3 regions of the Glaciibacter sp. 2TAF33 genome follow, and region 3 is predicted to be linked to each of the others. Evidence: predicted binding sites of a transcription regulator. Region 3 holds the regulator's gene; each other region holds the start of a gene.
What was found. Region 3 encodes LexA, which represses DNA repair genes until DNA is damaged. Its sites were predicted from a motif close to TCGAACANNTGTTCGA; they were not measured.
Positions count from the first base shown of each region.

Region 1: the regulator LexA is predicted to act here: its motif matches at 848-863, upstream of AB4Y94_RS09830 (DUF6504 family protein).
Region 2: the regulator LexA is predicted to act here: its motif matches at 1,210-1,225, upstream of AB4Y94_RS15190 (Rv2578c family radical SAM protein).

Region 1 covers NZ_JBFRFS010000008.1:124,532-126,795, forward strand. Annotated here, with positions in the region: gene sepH (septation protein SepH) at 1-764, shown strand, start outside; gene AB4Y94_RS09830 (DUF6504 family protein) at 881-1,174, shown strand; partial or broken gene AB4Y94_RS09835 (DNA glycosylase AlkZ-like family protein) at 1,342-1,887, shown strand; gene AB4Y94_RS09840 (DNA glycosylase AlkZ-like family protein) at 1,902-2,264, shown strand, end outside.
Region 2 covers NZ_JBFRFS010000014.1:78,009-80,272, reverse strand. Annotated here, with positions in the region: gene AB4Y94_RS15195 (malate:quinone oxidoreductase) at 1-1,125, shown strand, start outside; gene AB4Y94_RS15190 (Rv2578c family radical SAM protein) at 1,234-2,264, shown strand, end outside.
Region 3 covers NZ_JBFRFS010000016.1:32,374-34,637, forward strand. Annotated here, with positions in the region: gene AB4Y94_RS15815 (histidinol-phosphate transaminase) at 1-141, opposite strand, end outside; gene AB4Y94_RS15820 (LysM peptidoglycan-binding domain-containing protein) at 236-592, opposite strand; gene lexA (transcriptional repressor LexA) at 868-1,584, shown strand; gene metE (5-methyltetrahydropteroyltriglutamate--homocysteine S-methyltransferase) at 1,720-2,264, opposite strand, start outside.

The DNA of each region.
Region 1 (2,264 bases), on a different contig from region 3:
CCAGCTGGAAGGAACCCGACGGCGGGTGGATCGTGAAGCTGTCGTTCACCGCTGACGATATCGACCACGACGCGCGCTGGGGGTTCGAGCCGAAGAAGAACTCGTTGTCGCCGCTCGGCAGCGAAGCGATCGCCCTTTCCCAGCAGGGAGAGCTCAAGGGTGCGCTGATCCCCCGCCTCCGCGCCGTCGGCGCCGAGACCAGCGCCGCCGACATCTCACGATTCGACAGTGGAGCCTTCACCTTCAAGGATTCACTGCCGGATGAAATCCTGAACGACACGGCGCCCCAGTTGGAGCCGGTACCCTATGGCCGGTCGATCGCACGGGACGACGCGGTCTCCAAGGCCGCGATCAAGCGCGCCGACGAGCCCAAGCAGAGCCTGAGCGAGACGGCCGACCTGCTCGAGGCGCTGCGCAAGCGGCGCGGGGAACGGGAAGCCGCCACGTTCGGCGAGGACGACTCCCCCGTTCACTCCGGCGGCATGCGGCTGGTCGACGTGCCACTTGAGACCTTCGACGAAATCGACAACCACGTCGACACGACACTGCCTGACGCGCCGATCGCCCCGTCGCGAGCGGCCCGGAACCCCTGGGCGAACCAGGGAGCGCAGGCGCAGTCATCGGCTGCGGCGTCGCCGCCGAAGTCATCCGACGCGAAGACGTCAGCCCGGAACACCGGCAGCCATGGCAAACGCGGCCGCGCTTCGATGCCCAGCTGGGACGAGATCGTCTTCGGCGCCCGCACCGACGACGACCTGGCCTGATTTCCGGACACGCTACCCCTTACCGTCTTCACTCGTCGAGTGAAAACGGGGGGTGAACCGGGACGCATCCGTCGTATAGTTGTTCGAACGAATGTTCGAACAGGCGGGTGAGTGGCATGTCCCAGATCGATGAACCGGTGACCGTGTGGACCAAGGATACGGGCGAACCGGAACGCCTGGTCTGGCGCACCCGGCGGTTCCGCGTCACCGACATCCCGACCGCGCTGGTCGGGCCTTGTGACTGGTGGGGGCCCTTCTCCCCGCACGGTTTCGGCATCGGACATCCACCGTTGGCCATCGCCGGCTGGCGGTTCCAGGCCACAGCGGATGACGGGGAGACGCACGTGTTCGACGTACACCACGAGGACGACGGCGCCCATCCCTGGCGCCTGATGCGTATTTTCGACTGAATCTTTCGACTGGGTATTCGACTGGGTATTCGACTGGGCCGTTTCTCGCAGGCATACTGATCACCATGGTGACACCGGCCTCCCGCACCGACGTGGTGCGCCTCAGGCTTCGCGGCCAGGCCCTGGTCGACCACGACCTGAACTCCCCCGTCGACGTGGTCGAACGGATGCTGGCGCTGCAGGCGCAGGACTTCCTCGCCGGAAAGTGGGCCATCGGAATCCGCTCACCCGGCTTGTCGTCGGCAGACGTCGACACCGCCATCAACTCCGGCGCCATCGTGCGCTCCTGGCCGATGCGCGGAACCCTGCACTTCGTACCCCCGGCCGACCTCAACTGGATGCTGCAGCTGACGACGCCGCGACTGCTCGCCGGCACCCGGACACGCCAGGCGCAACTCGACCTGGACCAGTCAGTGATCGAGGGCGCCAGGGCGGTCGCCGTCGACGTACTCTCCGGCGGGCGGAGCCTGAGCCGCGCAGGATTTCAGCACGCGCTCGAGGACCGGGGCATCGTCACGTCGGGCCAGCGCGGCTATCACCTGATCTGGCATCTGGCGCAGTCGGGCACCCTGTGCTGGGGACGCATCGACGGCACCGCCCAGGTGCTCGTGCTGCTCGACGAGTGGGTGCCGCGTCCTCGACGTCTCGAGCGTGACGAGGCGCTGGGTGAATTCCTGCTGCGGTACCTGCGCGGCCACGGACCGGCGACGATCAGGGATTTCGCCTGGTGGTCGCAGCTCACGCTGGCGGACGCTCGCACCGCCCGTGCAGTCGCCGGCGATCGGCTACCGAACTCGACGTGCACGGCGAGACCCTGTACCTCGATGCCGCAACGGATGCCGGCGAGCTCGGCAGCCGCATCCGCCAACGCTCACCGGTGCTCACCCTCGGCAATTTCGACGAATACCTGCTCGGGTACCGCGACCGCTCCTTCTGCGTCGACCCCGCGGACCTGGTGCGGGTGGTGCCGGGCAAGAACGGCATCTTCCTGCCGCTCATGGTCTCGAACGGGCGGGTCATCGGCACCTGGCGGAGGCTCGCAAAGGGGCGCTCGATCACGGTGGAGCCCCAACCCTTTGCGGCCTTCTCC
Region 2 (2,264 bases), on a different contig from region 3:
GTGCACGGCAAGGCGAACATCGAATACCTCAAGAAGCGCGTCGCGGTGCTCAAGGACCAGCCGTTGTTCCAGGGCATGGAATACAGCGACGACCCCGCCACCATCGCCAAGTGGACCCCGCTCCTGACCCGGAAGCGCAACCCGCGGCAGAAGATCGCGGCCACACGCATCGAGTCCGGCACCGACGTCGACTTCGGTGCCCTCACCCGCTTCCTCTTCGACGATCTGAAGAAGCACGACGTGGGGGTGAACCTGAACACCCAGGTCACCAAGGTGAAGCAGCAAACGGATGGCACGTGGAAGATCGACCTGTTGCGCCTGGTCGGCCAGACCCGCAGCACCGTCAACGCGCGTTTCGTGTTCGTCGGCGCGGGCGGCGGCGCCCTCGCGCTGCTGCAGCACACCGGCATTCCGGAGATCGAAGGGTTCGGCGGGTTCCCGATCAGCGGGCAGTTCCTGAAGACCTCGAACCCGAAGATCGTGGCGCAGCACAAGGCCAAGGTCTACGGGAAGGCGTCGGTCGGCGCCCCGCCGATGTCGGTGCCGCACCTCGACACCCGTATCGTCGACGGCGAAGCGTCGCTCCTGTTCGGGCCGTACGCCGGGTTCACCCCGAAGTTCCTGAAGACCAGCACCTGGTTCGACCTGCCTTTCTCGATCCGGCTGCACAACATCGGGCCGATGCTCGCCGTCGCCCGGCAGAACTTCGACCTGATGAAGTACCTCGTGGGGGAGCTGCTGGCCACCCGCGACAAGAAGCTCCAGGCGCTGCGGGAGTTCGTGCCGACCGCGAAGCTCGACGACTGGGAACTCATCACGGCCGGCCAGCGGGTGCAGGTCATGAAGAAGGACGAGAAGCTGGGCGGTGTGCTGCAGTTCGGCACCGAGGTGATCACCTCCGCCGACGGGTCGATCGCCGGTCTCCTCGGGGCGTCCCCGGGGGCGTCCACCGCGGCGCCGATCATGGTGGACCTGCTGAAGCGCTGCTTCCCGGCCGAGTACCCGTCGTGGGAACCCACGCTCCGCCGGATGATCCCGTCGCTCGGCACCAAGCTCTCCGACGACCCGGCTGCCGCCGCCGCGTCGCTGGCCGCCACCGCGGAGGCGCTCCGCCTCACCGCGTAGCCGCCGTGGCCGCGCCGCGCGGAGCTTCGCTTCCGCGGTTACCCGGGCATCACGTCGGTCTGAGGCCGCGGGCTTGCGCATAGTTCGAACGTGTGTTCGACTTGATGCATGCGGTGGAGCGGGCAGGAACTACAGACCGAGCAGGCGGGCACGCTGCCTGGCCTGGCCAGGCTGAACAATCTGGTGCGCAGCGTGCAGACGCCGGAATTCGCCGGCATCACGTTCCACGAGATCCTCGCCAAGTCCGCTCTCAACCGGGTGCCCGGCCAGAGCGCGATGCCCTTCGGCTGGACCATCAACCCCTATCGCGGCTGCAGTCATGCCTGCGCCTACTGCTTTGCCCGCCCCACCCACACCTACCTCGACCTCGACGCCGGCAAGGACTTCGACAACGAGATCATCGTCAAGGTCAACGTCGCGGAGATCCTGCAGAAGGAACTGGCCAAGCCGAGCTGGGGTCAACATCCGGTCGCCCTCGGCACCAACACCGACCCGTACCAACGGGCCGAAGGCCGATACCGCCTGATGCCCGGCATCATCGCCGCGCTGGCGCACAACGGCACCCCGCTCAGCATCCTCACCAAGGGCACTCTGCTCCGCCGTGACCTGGACCTGCTGCGCGAGGCCAGCGAGCACGTGCCGGTGGACCTCGCGATGTCCATCGCCATCTACGACGACGAGCTGCAACAGGCCGTCGAGCCGGGCACCCCGTCGACCAAGGCGCGCCTGGCCACCGTCACCGCGGTGCGTGAGCACGGAATGGACTGTGCCGTGTTCATGATGCCGATCCTGCCGTTCCTCACCGATACCAGGGCCCACCTCGACGAAGCCCTCAGGCAGGCGAAAGCTGCGGGCGCGTCATCCGTTCTGTACACGGCACTGCACCTGAAGCCCGGGGTGAAAGACTGGTACCTGCAGTGGCTGGCCCGCGACCACCCCGAGCTGATGCCCCGCTACCTCGAGCTCTACGCCAAGGGCACCTACGCTCCCAAGGAGTACCGGCAGTGGCTGGCGGCGCGGATCAAGCCGCTGATCCGCGCCCACCGCCTCGAGCGTGGCCGGGAGGATCCGGTGACCGGCGGCGTGCGGTCGTCCGCCCTGGGTCGCTTGCGGAACGACGAGGGCGAGCGGCAGCTGTT
Region 3 (2,264 bases):
GATGTCGTCAGCCACGTCGTCGGGCATCGGGTGCGAATTCTCGTTGACGTTCAGTGCCACCGGGACGTGCTTCTGCGGGGCTCCGTATGGGCTCTTGCCGCGAAGGTCGTCACGCAGGGGAAGGTCATCGAGAGTGGTCACCCGTTCAATGTTACCGGGCAGATCCTGGCGAGCTGCTGGGCGGCATCCGCTGCCGGTGGATCACCCGGCGGGCGTCCAGGGCCGTGCAGCGGGCTCAGTAACCGGCCGGCAGGGCGAGGCTCTGACCCGGCTGTACATCCTCCGACTGCAGCTGGTTGAGCCTGACGATGTCGGCGATCACGTCCCGGGGGTCTGCGGTCGGCGCGATGGACTCGGCGAGCTCCCACAGGGATTGCCCGGACTGCACCGTGACGTAGTCGAATTGCACGGCGCTGCTCTGCCCGAGTTCGCTGGTGGCGGCGGCGATGCCGCCGTTCAGCGCGAATGCCAGGGCCGCGGCCACCAGCGGCACGGCGGCCAGCGTGGTGAAGACGACGCGACCGCGACGGGTGAGGTGCAGGCGGGTGGTGGGTGCTGAAGCGAATCCTGAATGGGCAACTGCTGCGCTCATGGTCAAAACCTCCTGGTTAGTAACGCACCCGGCCCTCGGCCGGGAGGGCCGGATGCGAATCTATGTTCCGAATGTATCTTCGAATGTTCGAACAATCAAGCTTTTTCGTCGGTGTTACCGAAATGAAACCTGCAACACACTCGAATAAGTGTTTGTATAAGGCCGCGCGGACAGATACAGTTTCGATTGTTCGGTTGAACTCAACCAGACACCACTGACATTCCCCGCGAACCCAGTGTTTTCAAGGGATCGACGGCAGATGAAGGGCGACGGACATGGCGCACGAAAGCAACCGTTCGGGCGGAACCCCACGTGAGAAGGGCGGAACCCGCCGCCGGAAGAGCCTCAGCGAGAAGCAGCTCGCCGTTCTCGACGTCATCCAACGGTCGGTGAGCCAGCGTGGTTACCCACCGAGCATGCGCGAGATCGGCGATGCGGTCGGACTCGCCTCGCTGTCCAGCGTCACCCACCAACTCAACCAGCTGGAGCTCAGCGGCTACCTGCGTCGCGACCCGAACCGTCCGCGGGCGCTCGAGGTCCTGATCGAGCTCCCGCAGTCATCGGAAGACGTTCCGGCCGGCGACGCGGAGTCGTTCCAGTCCGGGGCGCCGATCGCCGACGCGGCGATGGTGCCATTGGTCGGACGCATTGCCGCCGGCGTGCCGATCATGGCCGACCAGCAGATCGATGAGGTGTTTCCCCTGCCCCGGCAGCTCGTCGGAAAGGGCGAGCTGTTCATGCTCAAGGTCGTCGGAGAGTCGATGATCGACGCCGCCATCCTCGATGGCGATTGGGTGGTGGTTCGACAGCAGAAGACCGCGGAGAACGGAGAGATCGTCGCCGCGATGCTCGACAACGAGGCCACCGTCAAGGTGTTCAGGCAGCGCGACGGCCACACCTGGCTCCTGCCCCGGAACAGCAACTTCGAGCCCATCCTCGGTGACTACGCCGAGATCCTCGGCAAGGTCGTCTCCGTCCTCCGCTCGGTCTGACCCGCGCCATCCGCTCGTTTCCTCACCCCTCCCTCGTTCACCTCGATTCACCTCGATTCACCTCGCCGAGTACGCACTCGTTGGGGTTATCCGAGGCTCATAACCCCAACAAGTGCGTTCTCGCGGAGCGGCGAGTCAGGCGGGGAGGGGCACGGCGACCTTGGCGCGCACGGCCCGTGTGGCCTCGAGGATGTTCTTCAGCGACGCGACCGTCTCGGCGTACCCGCGGGTCTTCAGGCCGCAGTCCGGGTTGATCCAGACCTGGCGCCCCGGGATGCCCTCCAGCGCCCGCTCGATCAGTTCCGTCACCTCGGCCACGCTGGGCACCCGCGGGGAGTGGATGTCGTAGACGCCCGGGCCGATGCCGTGGTCGAATCCGCTCGATCGGATGTCGCCCACCACCTCCATCCGGCTGCGCGCGGCTTCGATGCTGGTCACGTCGGCGTCAAGCTTGCGGATCGCGTCGATGACCACACCGAACTCCGAGTAGCAGAGATGGGTGTGGACCTGGGTCGCCTCGGCGACGCCCGCCGTGGCCAGCCGGAAGGAGCCGACCGACCAGTCGAGGTAGTCGGCATGGTCCTTCTTCTTCAGCGGCAACAGCTCACGAAGCGCCGGCTCGTCGACCTGGACCACCCGGATCCCGGCGGCCTCGAGGTCGTGGATCTCGTCGCGCAGCG